DNA from 4 places in the Alteromonas sp. Cnat3-28 genome. Region 3 is predicted to be linked to each of the others. Evidence: predicted binding sites of a transcription regulator. Region 3 holds the regulator's gene; each other region holds the start of a gene.

Evidence for each region. The regulator sigma-54, encoded in region 3, starts transcription at its own class of promoters, with help from an activator protein. The targets are predictions, from matches to a motif close to GTTGGCACGNNNNTNGNNT.
Region 1: a site for sigma-54 is predicted at 1,269-1,287, ahead of MHM87_RS07915 (DUF2726 domain-containing protein). Genes of this name have one in related genera too.
Region 2: a site for sigma-54 is predicted at 1,164-1,182, ahead of MHM87_RS17740 (DUF3192 domain-containing protein). Genes of this name have one in related genera too.
Region 4: a site for sigma-54 is predicted at 918-936, ahead of xdp1 (exosortase-dependent surface protein XDP1). Genes of this name have one in related genera too.

What each region holds. Positions count from the first base shown of each region.
Region 1 is NZ_JAKREY010000006.1:35,979-38,167, forward strand. It holds gene MHM87_RS07910 (5'-methylthioadenosine/adenosylhomocysteine nucleosidase) at 1-360, opposite strand, end outside; gene MHM87_RS07915 (DUF2726 domain-containing protein) at 526-1,113, opposite strand; gene MHM87_RS07920 (hypothetical protein) at 1,323-1,772, opposite strand; gene MHM87_RS07925 (FAD-dependent oxidoreductase) at 1,974-2,189, opposite strand, start outside.
Region 2 is NZ_JAKREY010000023.1:45,391-47,579, forward strand. It holds gene MHM87_RS17735 (histidine kinase) at 1-654, opposite strand, end outside; gene MHM87_RS17740 (DUF3192 domain-containing protein) at 666-1,040, opposite strand; gene ppnN (nucleotide 5'-monophosphate nucleosidase PpnN) at 1,240-2,189, opposite strand, start outside.
Region 3 is NZ_JAKREY010000020.1:14,606-16,794, forward strand. It holds gene lptB (LPS export ABC transporter ATP-binding protein) at 1-275, shown strand, start outside; gene MHM87_RS16640 (RNA polymerase factor sigma-54) at 349-1,830, shown strand; gene hpf (ribosome hibernation promoting factor) at 1,861-2,148, shown strand; gene ptsN (PTS IIA-like nitrogen regulatory protein PtsN) at 2,162-2,189, shown strand, end outside.
Region 4 is NZ_JAKREY010000029.1:1,452-3,640, reverse strand. It holds gene xdp1 (exosortase-dependent surface protein XDP1) at 34-864, opposite strand; gene xdp1 (exosortase-dependent surface protein XDP1) at 1,052-1,987, opposite strand.

The sequences.
Region 1 (2,189 bases), on a different contig from region 3:
GAAATCTTCAGGCATACCTGCGCATTGACCGAGCTTGTAGCCAAAATGGGTTAAATCGGCATCATGGTGAATAACGTGACTGGCGATCACTAAATCACCGATGTTTAGATTCTTGTCGAAACCTCCGGCAGAACCGGTATTGACAACAGCATCAGGGGCGTACTGTTCGATAAGTACAGTAGTAGCAATTGCTGCAGCCACTTTACCAATACCGCATTTTACTAGCACCACTTCTATGTCGTTAAGTGTACCTTCGTAAAACGTCAGGTGCTTCCACTGGGTTTCTTTTACATTCCAAAGTGACGCTTTAAGTAGCGCAACTTCTTCGTCCATTGCACCTAAAATACCAATTTTTTTCATAACTTTACCGACGGTGTTGAGGGAGTTTAACGCGTGAATACGCTGTTGAATGCGTTAATTGTATAAGGAAAACGGGCAAACTGACAGAAAAATGCCTCTGTTACCGCTATTTGAGAGTGAGAAAATAGCAAAGCAACAAAGGCCAGGGGAAGTGGGGCTTATGTCTTAAGCTGCAGCTGGTCTGCTTGAACGCACTGGGCGAGTCGGGCGCTTTGGTGGCTCTGGATTATGCGTAGGCAGCTGTGCCATTTTTTGCTGTAAACGGCGATAGGGAATGAGTTTGTTTTCCAAACACTCGCGAATGTCGTCAACGGTATAACCAGACTTCACTTTGATTCTTGCATGAGGAAGGCCAGCAGCATCAAGGGCTCCTGTTACAAACCAGTCTTTTTGTGATTTATAACCATCTTTGCCTTGGCTATGAACTAAGTCGATAGCAAGAACAGGACTCATGTCGTGTTTATCTACTAATACAAAGTCGAGCTGTCTGCTAGAAGCTCTGCTGATGGCTTGGCTTGCCGTCTTTTTATTTGCAGACTGGCGAACCGCCACTAAATCGTTAAGACGCACACGGCACACTATGCGAAACTCTCTTCCCATAGCCTGTTCGATAAGGTTTAAAAAAGAGTGCTCAACGGGGGTGAACAATTGCGGCTTTCGCCTAAATGGAAATGCGACACCGCCGTCTGACAACTTTATGGCACCCAGTGCAACGACAATAAGTAACATCATTAGAATAATTGCCAATTCCATCGTAACCCTCGCAAATTTCAATAGTTAAAGCCCACGGAATGCATAATAAAGAAGCCCGCTAAAGTGTTTATATCGAAAAAAGCTTGGGCTCCGTTTGCAGTTTGAGCGTCATAAAAATGACACTCACTGTTACCGTGGAGTAGTTATTGATGATTTTGCAAAGCAGATGCCAACATGAGTAGATTTCGTAGTTGTCTTGCTAAAAGGGCTTATTTCGTTGTGGATGTAACAAGAATATCCACTTGAGAGCCAGTATTATCTGGGCTGATTATTACTCTGACCCCTTTATCTTCTGAGGATAACAACGTGCGGCCGCTAACTGGAGTGTGAGTTTTTAAAGCGGGGTGCGCCGTTTGGTAAACATCCAGTAATTCACTCGGGGAGCGAGGAGAGTGGTAAACCATTACTGCTGTCTTGCTTTCGTCAAATGCTTGGCATTGTCTTGCATCATCAGAAATCTTAACTTGCTGAAAATCAGAAGGGCAAGACATGATGCTTGGCTTACTAGGTGAAGAGTTGACGCTTTGTTTCTTAGTTTGGTTGTTAACTTGCGCATTTAATGAAGCGTCAACAGCAATGGTATCAGCTAAGCTGGCATTGCTCGCTGCTATCGCCAGTGTTAGACAAAATGTAAGTTTCTTAATGTTTAAATGCTGCATAGATAGATTCTTCACCCGATGTGCGATGTCTTTAATTGCTTAAACGATAGTAGAGTCGTAACTCTCGCGCTTCAACTAAACCTTGGTCTATTAACGTATACTTTTAGCGTTTTCCGTATCATCGAAGTGTGCATAAAAAAAGCTCGATAGCAGAACTATCGAGCTTTTCGTGAATGGACAATAGGCCTTAGTTAGCGAAGGTTAAACGCCAATATAGTCCATAATCCCTTCTGCGGCTTTACGGCCTTCGTCGATAGCAGTAACAACCAAGTCACTACCACGTACCATATCGCCACCGGCAAAGACTTGCGGGTGAGAGGTCTGGTAAGCAAATTTGCCAGCAGATGGCGCGCGTACGCGCCCTTTTTCATCAAGCATAATGCCGAAGTCAGCAAACCATGGCGCAGGGCTGGGCTG
Region 2 (2,189 bases), on a different contig from region 3:
TACGTAGCCGTGATTTTGCTGAATGTCGACTAGCGCGCCCGGTACGCCGTTTGCGTAAACCTTTGCGCCAGGTAGCACACCATTAAATAGGTTGATAAGTGGTGCAATAAGGTGACGATGATGTGCTGGAAGGCGTAAAACGATCTGAGTGAAAACCTCACGATAATCTGCTTTTTTTGTTTTAGTAGCGAAAACATTTGCTAGGAGACAAAGCCTTTGAACCATATTAAGCCGAATGTCTGCAACGTAGTTAATGGGCTTGTCTGACCGAAATGCTTTTTGAAGTTTAATGATATCCAGCCAAATCGAGAGATTGTGTTTACGCAAAAAGCGAATGATATTGGCCGTTTGGTCGCTTGGTGTTCCTTTACTTGAAAGCCAGAGGGATGCGAGTAAAGACGCAAGCACATGTTGTAAATAGTGGTCGTTTAATCGGCAAAGCTTGCCAAACAGCGCCAATAATAAAAGATGTTGAGTATCTTTGGGAAGGTCATTATCGATGTGTAACGTTGCTGCAGCAAGCGCTGGATTGGCGTTTACTAAGGTCAGGATCCGTTTAGCGATTTTCAACCAATGGTTTATACGCTGCTCGACAGAAAGTTCAGTGTTACCTAACTGAACCAGGCGTTTAAGCGTGGAAATGATGTCGCTCACTCCCCATCCTTCTAACTTTTTTGGTAACTGGAGTAAGCCCCTTCACCCCATGCAATAAGTTTGTCGTTTTCAAAAAGTAACGGTGTACATTCATCTTGCGTGGTTAAGCCGTCAGCGCGCACATGTTGTGTCCTGAAAAACATAACCTGTATCGCCGTTGCTCCTTGTCGCTTAGCTTCTGTAATGTCAGGTGAGCCTAACAAAGCCAAAACCTCTTCTCTTGTACTGCCCAACTTCAACTTGGTAATTTGCACACGGTTATATTCTTCACGGTCTTTCCAATCCATATTTTCTGGCTTATCGGGATAGAACGCGATAACCATAAAAACAAACACCGCATAAAGGGCGATGCCAGCTAAAATTAGACGAATAACCTTGGTATTCATGACCGTTACTTCTCGTTTTTCTTTACTTTAATGTTAGTGTTAATCACGAGTGGGACGCATTTCCATCACGTTGAGAGAAAGCTTGATGCTTTAATGCGTAAAACAATACTCTTTAGTAGTGTAACGCAAAACGTCTGCCAAGCATAAGTAGTAAACGTAAGCAAATGCGTCTTATCACGGTTATCGGTTATTCATTACCTTATTTTTCATTCTTCACAACGTAACACGGTTCATATGCCGTCCCCGGGAGCTTCATTCGGTGCTGTTTTACAAAGGATTCTAGCAGCGTATCGACTTTTTCCATCAGTGCACTGTCACCAGTAAGTTCAAACGGACCATGTTTTTTAATTTGGGCAATACCCTCTGCTTTAACGTTTCCTGCGACAATACCCGAAAACGCTTTTCGCAAATTAGCGGCAAGGTCACTTTTGCTTTGATCCAAATGAAGCTGAAGTGCAGCCATGCTTTCATGAGTTGGAATGAAGGGTTGTTGAAAATCTTGCTCTATCTTTAACGACCAGTTGAAGCTAAAAGCGTCACCCATGGCACCTCTAAACTGCTTCACTTTTTCAAGCTGCTTCTTCATAGTGCGGGCAACTTCTTCCGGGTCGTTCACAATAATTTGATATTTTGATTGCGCTTGTGAACCAAGCGTTGCACCGACAAAGGCGTCAATAGCCTCGAAATACTCTTCGCTACCAGCAGGGCCAGTCAATATAAAAGGGAAGGGCTGCTGTGCATTTCGTTCATTCATCAAGATGCCAAGCAGGTAAAGCAGTTCTTCTGCTGTACCAACACCTCCTGGGAACACGACGATACCATGGCCCAATCTAACGAACGCTTCTAGGCGTTTTTCGATATCCGGCATGATAATGAGCTCGTTTACTATGGCATTCGGTGGCTCAGCAGCAATGATACTCGGCTCTGATATACCAATGTAACGCCCGGTTTTATGGCGCTGCTTAGCATGACCAATGGTAGCGCCTTTCATTGGGCCTTTCATTGCCCCAGGGCCGCATCCGGTACAAATATTCATATCACGTAAGCCAAGTTGATAGCCTACTTCTTTAGTGTATTTATACTCAACCTGATTTATAGAGTGGCCACCCCAGCAAACAATAGTGTTTACGCCGTCGTTACCCTCAAGTG
Region 3 (2,189 bases):
CTCTGGCAGCAAAACCGCAATTTATTTTGTTAGACGAACCATTTGCTGGTGTTGATCCAATATCAGTTAATGATATAAAGAAGATAATACAACATCTTCGCGATAGGGGTATTGGAATCCTTATCACGGACCATAACGTACGAGAGACATTGGATGTTTGTGAAAAGGCGTACATTGTGAGTCATGGCGAGCTTATTGCGCAAGGAACGGCGGAACAGGTTTTAAGTAATCAAAAAGTAAGGGATGTATACCTAGGCGAACAATTCAGGCTATAGTTAATGTAACCGAATTGTCATTTTTCAGTTTCGCTCTGGTATATTCAATTTAGAGCATTTAAATAAGACGTAGATGAAATCATCTTTACAGCTAAAATTTAGCCAACAACTTACCATGACACCACAGCTTCAGCAGGCCATTAAACTGCTGCAGCTTTCTACACTTGATCTTCAACAAGAGATCCAAGAAGCGCTCGATTCTAATCCGCTATTAGAAGTTGAAGAAGGTAACGACGAGCCGCAACTAGAAAAGAACAATATCGACAACGATGACAGCGGCTCTGAGGCCACTGCTTCTGCATCTAGTGACACACTAGAAGCCGGCGATGCACTTGAGAAAAACGATCTTCCCGATGAGCTGCCAATCGACAGCACATGGGACGAATACTACTCTGCTTCATCTTCGCCAGCTCCAGGTCCATCCAATGACGACGAGCAAATCTTCCAAGGTGAGACTACTGAAGATATTCAAGAGCACCTTCTTTGGCAAATGCGCCTTACCCATTTCTCGGATACCGATCGCGCAATCGCTACAGCAATCATCGACTCTATTGACGAGTCAGGTTATTTAACCGTTACCCTTGATGATATTTTAGAAGCGGTTAACGATGATGATATGGAAGAGCCGATTGAAATGGACGAAATAGAATGTGTGCTAAAGCGCATTCAGATGTTCGACCCTATTGGTTCTGGCTCACGCTCTCCACAAGAATGTTTGATGGTGCAATTGCGTCAATTTTCAGAAGACACACCGTGGCTTGCTGAAGCGAAGCAACTGATTGAAGAGTACTCTGACTTACTGAGCAGCAAAGACTATCGTACGCTTATGCGTAAAAGCCGATTGAAAGAAGATCAGCTACGCGAGGCAATGCGTTTACTGCAAACCTTGAATCCTCGCCCAGGTAGTGCTTTAGTTACTAAAGAGCCTGAGTACGTTATTCCTGATGTCTCAGTAACCAAGAAAAATGGCCGTTGGGTGGTTGAGCTGAACCCCGACAGTCTGCCTAAGTTAAGCGTAAATCAACAATACGCTGCAATGAGTCGCCGTGCCAAGAATAGTAGCGATTCACAATTCATCCGCTCACACATGCAAGAGGCTAAGTGGTTCATAAAGAGCCTTGAATCTCGTAACGAAACCTTAATGAAGGTTGCAAACTGCATTGTGCAGCAGCAAATGGGCTTTTTTGAGCACGGCCCGGAAATGATGAAACCAATGGTGCTAAATGATGTCGCAGAAATGGTAGATATGCACGAATCCACTATTTCGCGAGTGACAACGCAAAAGTACATGCATACGCCACGTGGAATCTTCGAATTGAAGTATTTTTTCTCAAGCCACGTTGCAACAGAGTCTGGTGGTGAATGTTCATCTACAGCGATTCGTGCATTGATCAAGAAATTAGTGGCCGCTGAAAAGCCTAGCAAGCCGCTAAGTGATAGCAAGATTGCTTCATTGTTGGCCGAACAGGGCATTAAAGTTGCCCGGCGAACAATAGCAAAGTACCGGGAATCGTTGTCGATCCCGCCGTCGAACCAACGCAAAAGCCTTATTTAATCGGGCTTAATAATATAAGGAAGACGAAATATGCAAATCAACCTTACTGGTCATCATGTCGAAATCACCGACTCTTTGCGTAATTATGTCGATACGAAGTTCAGCAAACTTGAACGTCACTTTGATCACATTTCTAATGTGCATGTCATCCTGAACGTTGAAAAATTAAATCAAAAAGCCGAAGCGACCGTTCATTTAAGTGGCGCTGAAGTATTCGCATCCTCAGAAAATACCGACATGTATGCGGCGATTGACAGCATGGTTGATAAACTCGACCGGCAGGTAATCAAGCATAAGGAAAAACTGAAAAAACATTAGTAGTTAATTAAGCATGGATATACAAGCCATCGTAAGTCTGG
Region 4 (2,189 bases), on a different contig from region 3:
AAAGATACGTGTTTTCTACGTGTTTTTAAACCATTAAACGAGACGCTTGCGGCGATAAAGCATCAGGCCGATACCCATTAGCATTAGTGCCATAGCACCAGGCTCATTGACGTCGGTTGTCGTGTTTTCGCCTTGTCTAGAAATACCTAGCGAGGCTAGTTTAAAGCCTGAACCAGTGAAGTCATCCATACTACCGTTTGGATCAAAATAAGTATTGTATGCGCCGATAAGCCAATATTTTGCTTCGGTCAAAGTAGGATAGGTTACTTCATACTTCCCAAGCCCTTGCGGTGTTCTAGATATATTCTTATGTGTGACCGAAGTGATGGCACTTGATGAAGCAATATTTTCCCATGTAGTTACAGTGTTCGATGCGTTTTTAAATATGTCGATATCATTGAATCCAACAACGGTTAACTGTTGTTCGTTCCCGGCACCAGTAAGATAGTTGAACTTCGTATTAGTAAGTGCTACTTCTTCACTAAATGAGAAAAGCACCATGTCGAAATCGTATTTCCAGTCACCTTGGTTGTTATCAATAGTATGCCAATCAGTAAGGTTGCCACCATGGTCTCTATTGCGCATTGACAAGCCGTATGTCTTCGAATAACTAAGGCCGTTTTGTCTCACTACACGGTCATCACCGTCGGTGTCAGAATATTCTGTGTCCGCCCAAGTCGTATAAGAAACGTAGATATCAGAATTATCGATTTTAATTGAGTTAGTTGTAGGCTCAAATCCTTTGCTAACTTTCTGAGCAATCATATCGTAGTTGTAGTATTCGAGCATTGAATCACCAGCGTAAGACGCTGACGTACAGATTAAAAGCAACGACGAAAATGAAAATTTTAACAGCTTGTTCATAGTTATTGGCCTTACAGCTTAAATTCAACAAAGAGGCAATTTATTTTTTTTCTAAGCTGGAATTGTGCCAATTTTTCAAGTGTATGTTTTTATGGGGTTTTTGTTGTATTTAGGTGCGAGGGAAAGGAAGTGAGTAAAAAAAACTGACAGGTTGTACCACCTGTCAGTGATCTAAAGTCTAATTTCTTCAAATGGTTTTTTTACGGCGCCACATTACGAAAAGTGAACATGCCATAAGTAGCCCAATAGTGCCAGGCTCAGAGACTTTGGTTGGATCTGGTGTACCCGCAGTTTCTGTAACTGAAAACCCAATGTTGGCGAGTTTGAAAGCGTCGTTGTTAAATTCTCCACCAATATTTCCAAATACTGTATTGTATGCCCCTACAAGCCAATATTGTGCTGACTCAGTAAACGTGAAATCTGCACGGTGATCTAAATATTCACAACTCTCAATGTCGAATGAAGCTGACGTTAGTGCATCTTCAACGATATGACTCCATGTGTTAACGCCAGACGTTAGTTTAGCGGTGTTACTAAGCGCAGCCACAGACACTTGACTATCTCTACTATCATAAAGCCAAGAAAAACTGGCGCCAGTTAGTGTTACCGCAGAATCAAATGAGAGCAATATAAAATCATAATCTCTTTCTACATTTGTGAAGCGGTAGTTTTTCGAGTTATCGCTGCCGCTAGAGAAGTAATTGAGGTTATCAATAGCGTGATCGGCACCGCCGCGATAGTACGCTTCATCATTGTTTGTTATGCCGTAAGCCCATTTATCTGAGATTTTTTCTAACTTGGCGCCAACGACTGTTTCGCCGGTAACCCCTTGTGTGTCAGAAAAGGCGGACATACTAATATTTAATCCGTCTATTTGAACAAAGGAATTATTCGTCTGATTGGTTTGTGTCACTTTGTCATCGACTAGATCGTAGGTGTATTCTCCCAGCGGAGAGTTACATACATTGCTTTGTTCGTTGCTTTGGCTCGATGACCCACAGTGAGAATAACTTTGCTTTTTATAGTAGGTAGCGAATGCTGAATTAGCACTCAGGGTAGATAGCAAAGCTGTGGAAAGTAATAGTACAGTTTGCAAAGAAAACGTTTTTTGTAGCGTTCGCATAATTGCTTTCCTATATATGAAGCGCAAAGCACTTCAAGTACACGCCGAGTGATGTGTGCGCACATTATGCGAACACAAACTTGGTAGTACCTAATTTCAACATGGACTTGTATGATATATGAACGGTGAGCTATTTAAGGTATGTAACCGTATACCTAGTTATTAGTTGTTTATTTAATCATGAGCATACGCGGTCTTGAAT